DNA from 2 places in the Sphingobium sp. TKS genome. Region 2 is predicted to be linked to the other one. Evidence: riboswitches for the same ligand, from Rfam matches in the RefSeq annotation. Region 2 holds a riboswitch; the other holds the start of a gene.
What was found. Region 2 has a riboswitch for cobalamin ahead of K426_RS22465 (DUF1636 domain-containing protein). Riboswitches for the same ligand answer to the same signal wherever they lie in the genome.

Region 1: linked by a shared signal. The riboswitch ahead of K426_RS06185 (TonB-dependent receptor plug domain-containing protein) and the one ahead of K426_RS22465 (DUF1636 domain-containing protein) in region 2 are both predicted to bind cobalamin.

The regions. Positions count from the first base shown of each region.
Region 1 is NZ_CP005083.1:1,228,625-1,237,077, reverse strand. It holds gene K426_RS06200 (ABC transporter ATP-binding protein) at 1-155, opposite strand, end outside; gene K426_RS06195 (FecCD family ABC transporter permease) at 149-1,144, opposite strand; gene K426_RS06190 (ABC transporter substrate-binding protein) at 1,240-2,043, shown strand; gene K426_RS06185 (TonB-dependent receptor plug domain-containing protein) at 2,086-3,930, opposite strand; cobalamin riboswitch at 4,103-4,316, opposite strand; gene K426_RS06180 (threonine ammonia-lyase) at 4,398-5,381, shown strand; gene mobA (molybdenum cofactor guanylyltransferase) at 5,381-5,917, shown strand; gene cobA (uroporphyrinogen-III C-methyltransferase) at 6,010-6,792, opposite strand; gene K426_RS06165 (nitrate reductase) at 6,779-8,453, opposite strand, start outside.
Region 2 is NZ_CP005084.1:342,987-351,439, forward strand. It holds gene cobU (bifunctional adenosylcobinamide kinase/adenosylcobinamide-phosphate guanylyltransferase) at 1-69, opposite strand, end outside; gene cbiB (adenosylcobinamide-phosphate synthase CbiB) at 66-1,001, opposite strand; gene K426_RS22445 (aminotransferase class I/II-fold pyridoxal phosphate-dependent enzyme) at 994-1,971, opposite strand; gene K426_RS22450 (adenosylcobinamide-GDP ribazoletransferase) at 1,968-2,678, opposite strand; gene K426_RS22455 (histidine phosphatase family protein) at 2,675-3,241, opposite strand; gene cobT (nicotinate-nucleotide--dimethylbenzimidazole phosphoribosyltransferase) at 3,238-4,254, opposite strand; gene K426_RS22465 (DUF1636 domain-containing protein) at 4,251-4,658, opposite strand; cobalamin riboswitch at 4,854-5,041, opposite strand; gene K426_RS22470 (acetyl-CoA C-acyltransferase) at 5,630-6,823, shown strand; gene K426_RS22475 (SDR family NAD(P)-dependent oxidoreductase) at 6,836-7,597, shown strand; gene K426_RS22480 (cation-translocating P-type ATPase) at 7,645-8,453, opposite strand, start outside.

The DNA.
Region 1 (8,453 bases), on a different replicon from region 2:
AGGCCCAGCATCGCGCGGATCAGGGTCGATTTGCCCGCGCCATTGGGACCGATGATGCCGACAAGCTGTCCCGGCTCCAGATGAAGGTCGATGCCGTTCACTGCCGGATGACGGCCAAGGCGGACGGAAAGCCCCTGCGTGCGGATCGTCACCATAGCCGCCGCTCCCGCATCAGGTGGATCAGGAAAACGGGCACGCCGAGCAAGGCCGTCAGCACGCCCAGCTTGAGTTCGCTGCTGGTCGGGATCAGCCGCACGCCGATATCCGCCAGCGTCAGCAGCACCGCGCCGCCCAGCATGGAAGGCAGCAGGATCGCGGAGGGCGAACGGTCGGTCAACGGCCGCACCAGATGCGGCACGATCAGGCCGACGAAACCGATCGCGCCCGACACCGCCACCGCGCCGCCCACACCTATGGCGACGCCCAGCATCAGCCGCAGGCGCGCCCGGCGGAGATCGATTCCAAGCGCCTGCGCGCCATCCTCGCCCAGGGTCAGCGCGTCGAGCGTCCGGCCATCCGCGATCAGCAGCGCCGCCCCGACCGCCACGCAGGGCAGCGCGATCCAGACATGACCGTAGGCACGGTTTTCCAGACTCCCCATCAACCAGCTCATGATCTCCATCGCCGCGAAGGGATTGGGCGAGAGGTTCAGCGACAGGCTGATCCCCGCCCCCGCCAGCGTGGCGATGGCTATCCCGGCGAGGATCAGGGTGAGCGGGCTTTCCGCCGGTCCGGCAAGCAGGAACAGCGCGCCGATGCCGATGAGGCTGGTCGCGATGGCCAAGGCCGGAAGCGCCAGCGGGTGCATCTGCGCCAGGCCGAAATAGAGCGCGCCCACAGCACCGAGGGCCGCGGCATTGGACGCGCCCAGTACGGAGGGTTCAGCCAAGGGGTTGCGCAAATAGCCCTGAAGCGCCGCGCCCGACAGGCCGAGCATCGCGCCGACGATCAGGCCAAGCAGCATGCGCGGCAGGCGCAGGTCGATGAGGATGGCGCGGGCGACATCATCGCCACCGCCCATCAGGACCGCGAAGATGCGCGCCGGAGAGAGCGGCACGGCGCCAAGCGTGACAGAGCCGAGGGCGGCAAGCAGGGCCAGCGCGATCAGCGCGGGGATCAGCAGGGGATGGCGGCGCACGCTCATGGCTTGCGCGCCTCGCGTTGCTTGCTACAGCGCTCCCTACTCCTGCAAAGGCAGGAGCACGGCTGCTTTTCGAGGCAAGACTTAGAGGCAAATGGATGCGCGGCAGAATAATCGCGACGGCGCTCTGCGCGCTCATGCTGACCGGCGCCGCGCCCGCTCCGCCGAAACGGATCGTGTCGCTCAATACCTGCGCCGACCAATATGTGCTGGCGCTGGCCGATCCGGGGCAGATCGCGGCGCTCAGCCCCTATGGCCATGATCCGGAACTCTCTGCGGCGGTCGACAAGGCGCGCCGCTTCAAGACGCTCAAGCGGCCCGCCGAGGAAGTGATGGCGCTCCGGCCCGATCTGCTGGTCGGCTTTCCTTCCGGAAACGGCGTCGTCGGAGCGCCTCCCGGCCAATGGCGGACTTTGGGACTGGCGAGCGCGGACAGCTATCCCATGATCCTGGCGCAGATCCGGCAGGTGGCGGCGGCGGTCGGCCATCCCGAACGGGGCGAAGCGCTGATTGCGCGCATGAACCGCGACCTCATCGCCCTGCCTCGATCCAGGCGCGGCGGGGTTGCCGCCTATTATCAGCGGCGCGGCTATATGACCGGGACAGGCACGTTGGTCGATGACCTCATGAAGCGCGCAGGCCTCGTCAATCTGGCGGGGAAGCTGGGGAAGCCCGCTTTGTCGCAGCTTCCATTGGAAGAGATGCTCGCCGCCCGCCCGGACTGGCTGATCGTCGAAAGCGGCAGCGAGACAATCGTCGACCAGGGGACGGAAATGCTGCACCATCCGATCCTGCGCGCCATCCCGCGCATCCGCGTGCCGCAGGCATGGACGGTGTGCGGCGGCCCCGCTTATGTCGAGGCCGCGCGCTATATCGTGACGCAGGTCAACGCTGCGCCCTGACGCTGAAGGGGCAAGCGTCACGCCCGCCCCTCGCCTGTTCCATCAGAAGCGGACACGCACGCCGCCAAAGGCCGACCGGCCATAGGTGCCATAGCCATAAGCCGTGGCGTATCCTTCATCGAACAGATTGTCGATGCGGCCATAGACTTCCAGATGCTCATTGATCGGGAAGGACGCGCGAACGCCAACCAGCGCAAAGCCGTCGAGCTGGACACGCTTATGCGTGCTGGAATCGATATCGACGCTGTCATCCACCATCGTGATCGTTGCGCCGGTCGACAGGCCGAAAGGCCAGACATAGTCCGCCGACACACTGGCCGCATTGGGCGCCCGGCGCAGCAGACGCAGGCCTTCGTCCGGGCTGCCCGGCGAGCGGTTGCGCGCATCGACATAGCTGTAGGATGCCGTGACGGTCAGCGCGTCGACCGGCTTCAGCGCGAAGGACGCTTCCACTCCCTTGGCGCGGGTGCGATCGAGATTGTTATAGCCGCCAAATGCTCCAAAGGCGCCGTCAAAGTCGATCTGGTCACGCGTATCGCGGCGGAAGGCGGTGACGGAGAAGATAGCACGATCCCCGGCCAGCTTCTGGTCGAAGCCGATATCATAGCTCTTGGACCGTTCCGGGCGCAGCCCGCTATTGCCGACAAAGGGATCGTAAAGCTGATAGAGCGAGGGCGCCTTGAAACCCTCGCCATAGCTGGCGCGGATGTTGGTGCGGCCGCCATTGGGCGTGTAGTTCGCGTTGGCGCCAAAGGTCGTCGCACCGCCGAACTGGCTATGGTCGTCGCGGCGCACGCCACCCGTCAGCGTCAGACCCTCCACCGGCTTCACAACGGCGACGGCATAGACGCTGTCGATGTCGATCTTCGCGCGGTCATGCGAACCGAAGCCGGCGAAATCATAGTCCGGCCGCTCATGCTCATAGCCGAACACCAGCGTCACCTGTTCGACCGGCTGATAAACGCCTTCATATTCGAAACGCAGATTCGTGCCCGAATAGCCATAAGGGCCGAAAATGGAGGTGTAGTCGCGATCGTTGCGGGACCATGTCACCGCCGCGCGATTGGTCAGCTTGCCATCGAACAGCCTGAGGTTCAGGCCAGCATAGCCGACATATTGATCAAGCGTGCTGGTGGCGGTCCGGTCTATCGGGGGGAAAGAAAAGAGATCCGTGTCGAGATCGGCATGGATATAATAGCCGCGCAGGTCGAGGCTCAAGGCATCGCTGAAGTCGAGCTTCAACTTGGCGTTGGCGGCGATATTCTCATAACCGTCCTTTTCCGCGTCGCCAGCCTCGGCGGAGATGCCGTCCGTGCGGAAATAGGCGACGCCAAGGCCGCCCGATGCGATGCCGCTGGTGCCCGAAACATCCGCCTTGGCATTCAGTGTATCGCTATAGCCATAATCGACCGACGCGTTGGCCGCGAATCCTTCGGCGGGCGTGCCGGTCATGATGTTGACGACGCCGCCGATCGCCTGGCTGCCATAGACCACCGAGTTGGAACCGCGCAGCACCTCGATCCGGCGGATGTTGCCGACCAGCAGATTGCCGAAATCATAGGCATCGCCAATGCTGCTGGGATCGTTGACCTTCACCCCGTCGATCAGCACCAGCGTCTGGGTCGTTTCCGCGCCGCGCAGCGAAATGCCGGTGACGCCGCCGACCGCATCGGCCCGGTTGAAGCGGACGCCGGGCGTGGTGGCGAGCAGGTCTGCGACGCTCACGCTCTGGCGCGTTTGGATGGTTTCGGCGTCGATGACGGTGACGGCCTGGCCGACTTCGTCGCGGGGCTGCTCGATGCCCAGCGCGGTGACGATGATCTCATCCTCCGCGAGCGCGGGCGTGGCGGCGAGCAGAGCCGCAAGAGAGATGGTGGCTTTCAACATTATATCTGTTTCCCTGAGCGCCGCTGCGACTTCATGGCTCAGGGCATCCGCTCGCGCGGTCGGAACTGGGGGAAGTCGACGCCAATGCCCTCCCCCCGCACCGATGCGGCCCTGCGCCGCTTCGTCGCTCAGACGGAAAACACCGTGCCATGGCCAACCCCTGGGCCAGGGCAAGAGCGACCATGCGCCGGCAGGTCTCCTGGCTCGCGGGTCAATGCAGCGATGCACGCCTTCCCGGACTTGTCGCCCAGTGGCCGGTCGTTCGACCGAAATGCATCGCGCTCACCGCTTACAGTTGCAGGGACAGCCGCGGAATAGGACGGTTTCCCGTCCGCACCACATTCCCGTTTTCAGCCCTTTCGGGCACCGGCGCGATCTTCTTTGCGTACGGGGTTTGCCCCGCCCGCGCCCCGCGCCATAAGGGAAAGCATTGGCCATGCCAAGAGGCGGCCACGGAGGGAGATTGCATGCCGTTCGCCATTAGCGCCGCCGATGTCGAGGACGCCGCGCGGATCATCGCGCCGGCGGCGATCCGCACGCCGCTGCTGGAGAATGCGGTGCTGAACGAGCGCTGCGGACGGCGGGTGCTGGTGAAGTTCGAGGGCGCGCAGCACAGCGGTTCGTTCAAATTCCGTGGCGCCTATAACCGGCTGGCGCGATTGAGCGCGGCGGAGCGCAAGGCGGGGGTCGTCGCCTGGTCGTCGGGCAATCATGCGCAGGGGGTGGCCTTTGCCGCGCGGCTGCTGGGGATCGCGGCGACGATCGTGATGCCAGCCGACGCGCCCGCCATCAAGACGGCCAATACGCGGGCGCTGGGCGCGGAAATCGTCGCCTATGACCGTTTCACCGAAAACCGGGAGGAGATCGCGACGACGCTGGCGACCGAGCGCGGCGCGGTGTTGGTGCCGTCCTTCGACGATCCCTTCATCATGGCGGGGCAAGGGACGATCGGGCTGGAGATAATGGAGCAGGCGGCCGAATGGGGCGCGAAGATCGGGCAGATCCTCGTCAATTGCGGCGGCGGCGGCATGGTGTCGGGGATCGCGACGGTGGTGAAAGCGCGGCAGCCCGGCGTGGCGATCTATGCGGTCGAGCCGGAAGGGTTCGACGATACGGCGCGGGCGCTCGCCAGCGGCGTGCGGGAAAGCGTCTCGCCCGATGCACGGTCGATCTGCGATGCCTTGCTGTCACCCACCCCGGGGGCTTTGACCTTTCCGATCAATCGGGCGTTGCTGTCCGGTGGCCTGGTGGTGAACGACGATCAGGTGCGGGAAGCGATGCGCTTGGCCTTTTCAGCATTGAAGCTGGTGGTCGAACCGGGCGGCGCGGTCGCTCTGGCGGCGATGCTGGCGGGGCTGGCTCCGGCGGCGGAGGACGCCAGCGTGGTGGTGATTTCGGGGAGCAATGTCGACCCGGACGCCTATGCCCGGATCATCTCGGGAGAGGCATGATGCGGTTGCTGGGAGCGGTTCTGGCCGGGGGGCGATCCAGCCGGTTCGGGAGCGACAAGGCGCTGGCGATGCTGGATGGGCGGACCCTGCTGGACCATGCGGCGGCGGCGCTAGGGCGCCATGTCGAGGCGGTCGTGATTTGCGGACGACAGGTGGACGGAATGACCGGGCTGCCGGATCGACCGGCGGCGGATATGGGGCCTTTGGGCGGACTGAATGCAGCGCTGCATCACGCGCTGGCGGAGGGCTATGACGCGGTGCTGACGACGGGGTGCGATGTTCCCGCCTATCCGGACGGGCTGGCGGAAGCGTTGATCGGGGAAGGTGCGGCGATCCTCAAAGGCCAGCAGTTGGCGGGGTTCTGGCCTGTTTCATTGGCGACCGAACTGGACACGCATCTGGCCGAGGACAACAACCGATCAATCTATGGCTGGCTGGAACGGATCGGCGCGCGGATCGTCGAGCGGCCGGAGTTTATATTGCCCAATATCAATCGGCCCGAAGATTTGGAGAAGTTGGAAAAGAGTAATCAATAGAATCGACAAAGCAGCGTGTTCCTGCGAAGGCAGGAACCCAGATCAGGCGTTCGAACTGGGCTCCTGCCTCCGCAGGAGCACATCGCTTCAGTTCAAACCGTCAGCGTAGCACTCACCGACATGTCCGCCGAAGAGTAAGTGCCCGCCACCGCCTCACCGATCATCAGCAAAGTCGGATCTTCATCGCTGATCGTCGCCACCAGGAAGGCCAGCGCCGACAGCTGGCCCCGGATCAGCCGTTCACTGGGCAGCGAGACGTTGACCGCCACCATCACCGGCGTTTCGGGATCACGCCCGGCGGCGATCAGCGAGCGGCTGATCTCGCCCGCAGCGGCGCGGCCCATATAGATGCCGAGCGTGCCGCCCGGCCGCGCCAGCATTTCCCAGTCCAGCTTCAATGGCTCACCCGCCTTGAGATGCGCCGTCACCAGCGTCAGTCCCCGCGCCACGCCGCGCAGGGTGAGCGAGGCATGACCGCTCGCCGCCGCCGCGCTGGCCGTGGTGATGCCGGGGCAGATGCGGAAAGAAATGCCATCCGCCGCCAGATGCTCCATCTCCTCCGCCGAGCGGCCGAAGACCGACGGGTCGCCGCCCTTGAGGCGCACGACGCGCTTGCCCGCCTTCGCCGCCGCGAGGAGCAGGTCGTTGATGCTCTCCTGCGCTTTCGAATGGCGGCCGGAGCGCTTGCCGACACTCACGCGCTCCACGCCCTCGGGGATCAGGTCCAGCACGCCCGGCCCCACCAGCGCATCGTAAAAGACGATCTCCGCCGCCGCGATCAGCTTTTCGGCCTTGCGGGTCAGCAAGTCCGGGTCGCCGGGGCCTGCGCCGACCAGCCAGACCTCACCGGGGGCGATCAGTTCATTCGGCTGCATGGAGCGTCTCCTGCGTGGTTTGAGCAAGGATATTGGCGAGCGCGGGACGGCAAGACCCGCAATTGGTCCCGGCGCCGATCGCCTTGCCGATGGCGGGCACATCGACCAGTTGCTGTTCACGGATCGCCGCCATGATCTGATAAAGGCCGATGTCGAAACAGACGCAGACGGTCGGCCCCTTGTCCGGCTGATTGCCCGGCCCACGCGCAGCAAGGACGGAAGCCCCCACCCCCTCGACTTCAAGCTGGCTGATGAGCCAGTCGCGCGAGGGTAGCAGGCCGGTGCGGGTGACAAACAGCACGCCCGCAAGGCGGCCTTCGCTGATGATGGCGATGCGGCGCGTGCCACGCGTCTGGTCGATGGCTTCGACGCGGTCGCCCTTGGGCAGGCAGGCCTCAAGCCGCACGGGGTCGCCATTGCCGGCGATCTCGTACAGCGCGCCGCCCGGCACGGTGATGCGGGTGGACCAGAGACAAGGTAATTTGACGGGTTGATCGCCATGCAGGATCAGGAAGCCCTTCCACTCGGTCGCGACCTTCTCGACGCTGGCCGGGGTGGATTTGAAGCCGGGCTGGCCCGAATGCGGATCGACCAGCGGACGGGGCAGCAGGCCCGTGCGGCCGCCGCTCGACATCTGATCGGTCCAGTGAATGGGGGTGAAGATTTCCCCCAAGCGCTGGCCTTCGCTCAGGCTCACGCGGAAGATGCTGTTGCCCTGCGCCGTCTGGACGCGGGCGAGGTCGTGGTCGACAATGCCCAGCGCTTCGGCGTCCTGGGGATGGATTTCCACCAGCGGTTCCTCGCGATGGCGAGCCAGTTTCGGTGAAAGCCCGGTGCGGCTCATCGTGTGCCACTGGTCGCGATAACGGCCGGTGTTGAGCGTCATCGGCCACTGCTTCAGCGGCTCCTGAATCTCCATCTGCTTCGTCAACACCAGCCGCGCCTTGCCGTCGGGCGTCGGGAAGCGACCATCGGTGAAGGGCGTATCGCCCCAGCGGAACGGCTCCATGGCGTCATAGGCATCATTGCCGATGGTCGCCTGGGCACGCAGGTTCAGCACCCGTTGGCCGTCATTCTGATAGGCAGTCAGGCGGGCATGTTCGCGCCAGATATCGGCAGGCCGGTCATAGGCGAAGGCATTGCGCCAGCCCATGCGGCGGCCGACTTCCTTGACGATCCACCAGTCGGGCTTGGCCTCGCCGGGCAGCGCGAGGAAGGGCCGCTGGCGGCTGATGGTGCGGTCCGAATTGGTGACGGTACCGTCCTTCTCGCCCCAGCCGGCGGCGGGCAAGCGAACATCGGCATGAACGCCGGTATCGGTGTCGGCCATGATGTCCGACACCACGACGAAGGGGCAGCCCTCCAGCGCCTCGCGCACGCGGCCAGCATCGGGCAGCGACACGGCGGGGTTGGTGGCCATCACCCACAGCGCCTTGACCCGGCCTTCGTTGATGGCGCGGAACAGGTCGACGGCTTTCAGGCCCGGCTTGGTCGCCATGGCCGGCGCGGCCCAGAAGCGGCCCACCCGTTCCACATTTTCCGGCGCGAAGTCCATGTGCGAGGCCAGCGTCGAGGCCAAGCCACCCACCTCGCGCCCGCCCATGGCGTTGGGCTGGCCGGTGATCGAGAAGGGCACCGCGCCCGGCTTGCCGATGCGGCCG
Region 2 (8,453 bases):
TTCGCACCGCTCTTGTGCATAGCGGCTCTTGCCGGAGCGGCATCCGCCCAGCACCAGCAATGTCGTCATCCGATTCCCTCCCCGATCGCGGCCAGACCCCACAACATCAGGCAGGCCCATAAATAGATCCGAAGCGCGGCCCGCAGGGCACGGACATCCGCTTCGCCACCCGTCCCGATCCATGGTTTGTCATGCAGCACGCCGTCATAGCGGATCGGCCCGGCCAGCCTTATCCCCAGCGCTCCGGCCATGGCGGCCTCGGGCCAACCCGCATTGGGCGAGGCATGGCGTCCATGGTCCCGCCACATCACGGCCCATCCTCCGCCGCCCGCGATGCAAAGGACAAAGGCCGCCAGCCGCGCCGGCGCCCAGTTCAGCAGATCGTCGAATCGCGCTGCCGCCCAGCCGAAATCCGTGAAAGGCGCCTCCTTGTGCCCGATCATGCTGTCGGCGGTGTTCACGGCCTTATAGGCCCAGATTCCCGGCAGCCCCAACAGCAGGAGCCAAAACAGCGGCGCGACGATTCCATCGCAGAAGCTTTCGGCCAGGCTCTCGATCCCGGCCCTGGCAACGCCCGCTTCGTCCAGCGAATCCGTATCGCGTCCCACGATCCGGCCCACCGCCTGCCGCGCGGCATCCAGCTCTCCCCTCGCCAGCGCGCGCGCCACAGGCGCCACATGCGCATAGAGGCTGCGCTGCGCCAGCGCCGGCCAGGCCGCCAGCGCGAGCCAGATCCACGCCATATCCCCGGCCCACCTGCGGATCGCCCATTCCAACGCGAGACCGGAACCTCCCGCAACGCCCAGCAATAGCAACAGCAGGGCAATTCCGGCCCATCGCCGGGTCGGATCGCTCCAGGCTTCCTGGTTCCACCGCCGTTCCACCGCGCCGATGATCCGCGCAAAACCACCCACCGGATGCCCGATCCGCGCATATAGCCAGACCGGCCAGCCCAGAGCCACGTCCAGCATCAGCGCAGCCAGCGCCACCGGCTCAGCCATCCGCCAAGGCCCGGTCGAGCCGCGCCAGCGCAGCCGCATCGCCCGGCAGACCAAGCCGCAGCCAGCGCCGATTTTCCTCAAAAGGTCGTGTCAGGATCGCCCGCCGCGCCAGCCGGTCGAACAGGGCCGGTCCATCCTCCACCTCCACCAGCCGGAACAGCGGACATTCCCCCCGCGCCGCCAGTCCGTGCCGCGCCAGCACTTCATCCAGTTGCGCCGCGCGTTCCGCCAAAGCCGCAATCGCCTCTTCGATCCATGCCCGGTCATCATAGGCCGCACGCCCGAACGCGATCGCCGCAGCAGAGACCGGCCATTCCCCCAGCATCCGCCGCGCCTCCGCGACGATCGCCCGCGGCCCGATGAGAAAGCCCAGCCGCACGCCCGCCAGCCCGAAGAACTTGCCGAAGGATCGCAGCAGGATCAGCCGCCGCTCGTCCCCGACCGCATCCGCCAGGCTGCATGACGGCATGGCATCGGCATAGGCTTCGTCGATGATTAGCCATCCCCCGGCCCGCTCCAATCCCGACAGCCATTCCAGCAGACGGGCAGGCGGCAGGATGCGGCCATCGGGATTGTTGGGATTGGCGAACAGCAGCGCAACCGCTTCCCGAGACGCATCTTCCCCGGCGGCCATCGGGCGGCCCTGCGCGAAAATCTCGCCATGGGTGCGATAGCTCGGCATCCGCCAACGGCCGGGCATGTCCAGCATCCGGCCCACCAGCCGCAAACCCGCTTCGCTGCCCGGCACAGTGCAGAGATGATCGGGATCGACGCCGAAATGCGCCGCCGCCGCCGCTTCCAGCACCGTCAGATCATGCGGGTCGGGCAAGCATCGCCAATCCACGGAGATGCGATCGGCCCCCGGCCATGTCAGAGGGCTGATCCCCGTCGACAGGTCGATCCAGTCCGCACCGCCATAGACCGCCCGCGCCTCGGCCAGTCGTCCGCCATGCCAGGTGAAGCCGCTCATCGCGCCAGCACCATAACGGCCAGCATGCCGCTTTCCAGCAGTTCGATGCCAGCGCCATGTCCGTCCCCGGAAATGCCGCCGATCCGCGACCGCAGCCACAGCCCCCAGAGCGGAATCAATATGACTGCCGCCCATAAGGCAGGCACCCAGAAACCCAGCAGCAGCCCCAGCGCCATCCAGAGGATAAGGGGTGCCGCCCGCCAGCCTGCTCGAAATCGGCTCGCCAGCCCTTCGTGCAGTGGCGGCAGCCATCGCGTCCAGACCAGCGGGCCGATTCTCGCCGCCATCGCCACGGGAACCAGCATCCACAGCGGGAAAATTTCCACCCACAGCCGCAGCAGCACCAGCTTGGCCAGCAATTGCAGGCCGATGGCGACCACGCCGAAACTGCCGATATGCGGATCGGCCAGAACGGCGGACAGGCGCGACCGGTCGCCATGCGCGGCGCCCGCCGCATCCGCGATATCGCCCAATCCGTCGAGATGCAGCGCGCCAGTAACAGTGACCCAGGCCAGCAGGCCGCACAAGGCGCCCGCCCATGGATCGATCCGGAGGCCAAGACCGGTGGCACCCGCGACGATCAGGCCCACGGCGATCCCCGTGGCGGGAAACCAACGGATCGCGGCAGCGAAATCCGCTTCATCGACGTCCAGCGCGGGCAAGGGCAAGCGCGTCATCAATTGCAGGGCCAGCACCAGCCGCTTCATGGCATCAGCCCTGTAATCTGCGCCGACGGCTGCTCGCCGGGCCAGACCTGCAGACTCAGCACCGCGCCATAGGGCAGGTCGACCGCCCAACCCTGCCACACGTCGAAGCCGCACAGGACAGCCAGCGCCGCCCGCATCGCTCCGGCATGACAAATCACCAGCACCGGCTCGCCAAGGTCGCCCAGCCCGTCCCGTATCCGGCCGCAAAGATCGGTCCAGCTTTCGCCCTCCGGCGGTGGAAAGCCGTCCGGATCGTCCCAGAAGCGGGCCAGATCGGCAGAAGGAAGAGTCGCCGGGTCGGCCCCCTCCCAACGTCCGAAATGCAGTTCCCGCCAACGGCTGTCGACGCCATGGCCGACGCCCCGCTCCGCCGCTATGATCGCGCCCGGCGCCCGCGCCCGGGCAAGGTCGGACGTCACCACCCGCGCAAAGTCCAATCCTCGCGCGCGCTCGACGCAAAGCGCGATGCCCTCCGCTTCCGGCGGCGCGTCCAGATGCCCCAGCAACCGCCCGGCGAGCTGCGGCGCGCCATGGCGCATCAGGTGGAGCGGGAAAGTGCTCACAAGGCGCCCGCCACCGCCGCTTCCGCAAAGGTCGCCATGCCGGCATGGGCAGCCAGAGCCGACCGTACGATCTGCGTCGCCACCGCAGCGCCGCTGCCCTCGCCCAGCCGCATGTTCAGCCGCAGCAGCGGGTCCAGCGCCAGCGCCGCCAGCAGGCGCTCATGCCCCGCCTCGGCCGACATATGCGCCGCCAGGCAATGGCCGACGATCACCGGACTGTCCTTCGCCAGCGGAGTGACCGCCGCGCAGCCGATGAAGCCGTCCAGCATCACCGGCACGCGCAGCATCCGCGCCGCCAGCACCGCACCGGCCAGCGCCGCGATCTCGCGCCCGCCCAGCCGCCGCAGCGTTTCGAACGCGTCGGCGCAATGCGCCCCGTGCAGGGCCAGCGCCTGCGCCACCGCTTCGGCCTTGCGCGCCAGTCCATCGCCGTCCACGCCCGTGCCGCGCCCGACCCAATGCGCCGCCGCGCCGCCAAAGGCCTGCGCGCAAAGCGCCGCCGCTGGCGTGCTGTTGGCAATGCCCATCTCGCCCAGCAGCAGCAGGTCGAGGCCTGGTTCGACCGCCGCCGCCCCGGCATTGATCGCGGCAAGGCAGTCCGCCTCGCTCATCGCCGCTTCGACGCAAATGTCTCCAGTCGGCCGTTCCAGATCGAGCGCCACCACGGTCAGCTCCGCGCCGCAGGCTTGCGCCAAAGCATTGATCGCCGCGCCGCCATGGCGGAAATTCGCGACCATCTGGGCCGTGACCTCTGCCGGGAAGGCGCTGACCCCCCGCGCCGCCACGCCATGATTGCCCGCGAAGATCGCGGCGCGGATGCGCTCGGCCCGGGGCCGCTCCCGGCCCTGCCAGCCCGCCATGAACAGGGCGATCTCTTCCAGCCGCCCCAGCGATCCGGCGGGCTTCGTCAGCACCGCCTGCCGCGCCGCCGCCGCTGCGACGGCGCTTTCGTCCCGCACGGGCAAATCCGCCAGCGCGGCGGCAAAGGCCGCACGATCATCGAAACGGATCATGAGCAGACGAAGCCTTCGGGCGGCGTACGGACGATGAAATGCCCCTTCACCCCCTGCGGCCAGTCGGCATAGCGCACCACGCCCTCCTCGCTTGCGGCATGGCGCACCGCATAATCCAATATGGCGCGGGCGGCCTCCTCGTCCGGCGTGAAGTCGCCCAGCACATAGCCGATCTTGCCGGTTCCCCGGATATGCACCGTGCAATGGCGCTGGCAGGCGAAGAGGCAGGGCATGTCCTGCACCGCGACCGCCGCATAGGCGGGGTCGCTCTCCTGCATTTTTTGGAGCGCCTCGGTCAGCAATGCGCCGCCACGCCGACCATACTCATCCTCCCTGCTCTCCGCCGACAGACGGCAGGTCGAACAGACCACCACCGACGCCCCGCGCCCGACGGCCCGCAACATCAGCGACAGCTCCACATATCAGTCATTCCGCTTCCTCCAGCCCGACGGCAAATGCCCGGCCAGGAAACCAGGCAGAGGAGGACAGGCCGACACCGGACAGGCGACAAAACTCCCCCCTGCTCGATCACGCCGGCAAGGCGATGGCTGTCGCTTCGCGAGGGAAAACCCCGTTCGGCCGGCGCACCCTGTCCGGTCGAAGAACGACTGCGTCAGGCAGGTCTCCTGGCTCACGGGTCGATGCTTCCCGGCCGCCTTCTCGGAACCTTGTCCCAATGGCGTGATGGCCGGATCGCTCGCCGCTTACAGTTGCAGGGGCAGCGCGAGCCTTCCACCCGACTTCCCTTTTCATCCCCTTTCGGGGAACCTGTCGCGCCGATGCTGATAAAGACCCCGTCGTCCCATCGCAAGGGGGGTAGAAAGGCATGGTCTTTCCTGACGCCGCGGCACGGAAATATGCGGCGGCGCTACCATGGTTAGACTTCTCTTCACCTCCCCAAACTGCTATCATCCGACAAAATAAGGGAGAGGGTCATGGCTATTCTGACGCGCTGGATGGACTGGATCTGTCGGCTGTTCGCCTGCACGGCGGAAAACGATATGCGGGTCAACAGGTTGATCGCGCACATCCCTTCCGACACCAACGACCGCTGAGCCGCCCGCGCTGGGTGTCTCTCGCGCCGCTTGGCGCTCCCGATGGAACGGCGGCGCCTCTGGCGGATATTATGGCCATGTTGGCCAACGTCCTATGTCACCACTCTCATCCGCCTCTGTCTCGCCATGCCCAACCGCCGCGGTTCCGCTGCCCGGGATCAAGAGCGCTGACCGTTGCACGTGCCTCCGCGATAGGGGAAGAGGCTGCACGATGCCGACGGAAATCCAGATTGCGATTCGGGGCATGGCCGGACTCGGCCTCATGGGCATGACCCCGCCCAAGGCGGTCGGTGGCCCGGGCACCCGTTGAGGAGAAAGATATGACCGATATACACGACCGGGACATCATCATCGCGGGCTATGCCCGAACCCCGATGGGCGGTTTTCAGGGCGCGCTCTCCGGCGTGTCCGCTACCGAACTGGGCGCCGTCGCGGTGAAGGCGGCCGTCGAACGCTCCGGGGTCGCGCCCGAAGCCATCGACCGCATCTATATGGGTTGCGTCCTCCCCGCCGCTCTGGGCCAGGCTCCTGCACGCCAGGCGGCATTGGGCGCGGGCCTTCCGCAATCGGTCGAGGCCACCACCGTCAACAAGATGTGCGGGTCCGGCATGCAGGCGGCGATCATGGCGGCCGAAGCGCTCTCCGCAGGCTCCGTCGACGTCGTCGTCGCGGGCGGCATGGAAAGCATGACCAACGCGCCCTATGCCTTGCCCAAGCACCGGTCCGGCGCGCGCATCGGCCATGACCGGGTCATCGACACGATGATGATGGACGGGTTGGAGGACGCCTATGATCGCGGTAAGCCGATGGGTTCCTTTGCCGAGGATACGGCCCGCGATTATCAGTTCACCCGCGCAGAGATGGACGCCTATGCGATCGAGAGTCTCGCCCGCGCCAATGCCGCGATCAGCAGCGGCGCCTTCGCGGGGGAAGTGGCGCCCGTCACGGTCAAGACCCGCAACGGCGAAGTCCAGATCGATAAGGACGAACAGCCGGGCAATGCGAGGCCGGAGAAAATCCCGTCCCTGAAACCTGCCTTCGCCAAGGATGGCGCGATCACGGCCGCATCCTCCGCCTCGATTTCGGACGGCGCGGCGGCGCTGGTGCTGACCCGTGCCGATGTGGCGGAGAAGCTGGGCCTGACGCGGGAAGCCCGCATCGTCGCCACCGCCGCCCACGCCCACGCTCCGGCGCTGTTCACCACCGCCCCGGTCTTCGCGATCCGCAAGGCGATGGAAAAGGCGGGCTGGTCAGCCGGGGATGTCGATCTCTACGAAGTCAATGAAGCCTTCGCCGCCGTCGCCATGATCGCGATGCGCGACCTGGGCATTCCGCATGACAAGATCAACGTCAATGGCGGCGCCACCGCGCTGGGCCATCCCATCGGCGCGAGCGGCGCGCGTATCATCGCCACGCTGATCGCGGCTCTCAAGGCTCGCGGCCTGAAGAAAGGCGTCGCCGCGCTCTGCATCGGCGGCGGCGAAGCCACGGCGGTCGCCCTGGAAGTCCTGTAAGGGGGAACGGATATGAATATCGAAGGACTGGCCGCCATCGTCACCGGCGGCGCATCCGGCCTGGGCGCCGCCACCGCTCGCGCCCTCGCCGCCAGGGGCGCCCGCGTCACCCTGTTCGACCTCAACGAAGAGGAAGGCGTGAAAATCGCGGCCGACATTGGCGGCCTGTTCCAGCGCGTCAACGTCACCGACGAGGACAGCGTCAATGCCGGCCTCGACGCGGCGGAGGCCGCCCATGGCACTGCCCGCATAGCCGTCAATTGCGCGGGCGTGGCCCCTGCCATCAAGGCGGTCGGGCGCGAATTCGTCCCCCATCCGATCGACAGTTTCCGCAAGGCGGTGGAAATCAACCTTACCGGCACATTCCTGATCGCCTCGCGCTTTGCCGCCCGGCTGCAACGGGCCGAAGCGATCGGTGAGGAACGCGGCGTCATCGTCAACACCGCGTCGGTCGCGGCTTTCGACGGGCAGATCGGCCAAGCCGCCTATGCCGCATCCAAGGGCGGCGTGGTCGGCCTGACGCTTCCCCTCGCCCGCGAATTCGCGCAGTCGCTGATCCGCGTCGTCACCATCGCACCGGGCATTTTCTGGACGCCGATGCTGGCGGGACTGCCTCAGGCGGCGCAGGATTCGCTCGGCAAGCAGGTTCCGCATCCCAGCCGCCTGGGCAAGCCGGAGGAATATGCGATGCTGGTCGAATCGATCATCGCCAACCCCATGCTGAACGGCGAAACCATCCGCCTCGACGGCGCCATCCGCATGGCGCCCAAATAGGCCACGAGCCGTCTTTTATGCTCTCGCGCAAGGTTGACGCATTTCATTCACGCTTCTTTCCGCCTGGCAGTTGTCGACGCAGCCACCAGAAACCTTTTCCGGTCCTTCACACGTTCACACAGAAGGAGAACCAGAGCGGGAACCAGAACAAGGAACGACAGGTCCGCCGGTTCCAGTGGAGCGAAATGGAGTATGCGACGCAGCGGCTCCACGGTCAGGATCAATGCGCAAGCTATCGACACCACGGCCGCGACATAGCGCAGTGAAGGGTTGTTGCGCCAAACGGCGCGCGTCAGGGATGTGCTGAAGGATCTGTTCACCAACACCAGCGCCATGATGGAAGCGACCAGGGCGAAAAAAAGGAGCGCCCTCACGCGATCGGGAGCGAAGCCCCAATATGTCGTGGCGATGTGAAGCCCAAGAAGCAGCGCGAAAGCGATCCCGCCATAGAGGATGCTCGGCAGGACCAGCGCCGCGGAAAAGAGGCGTTCAGCCGGATCACGGGGCGGTCTCTGCATGATGCGGCTTTCTTCCCGTTCGGCTTCGAAGACGAGCGCGCAGACGGGATCGATGATCATTTCGAGCAAGGCGATCTGGATCGGCCCAAGTACCAGCGGCAGGTTCAGCAGCAGCGGCGCAACAGCCAGACCCGCGATCGGCACATGGACGGCGAAGATGAAGCCGATGGCCTTGCGGATATTGTCGTAGATGCGGCGGCCCAGGCGAATGGCGACGATGATCGCGCCGAAATCATCCTCCACCAGGACAATGGCCGCCGCCTCCCGCGCCACATCGGTGCCGCGCCTGCCCATGGCGATGCCGATATGGGCCGCCTTGAGCGCAGGCGCGTCGTTGA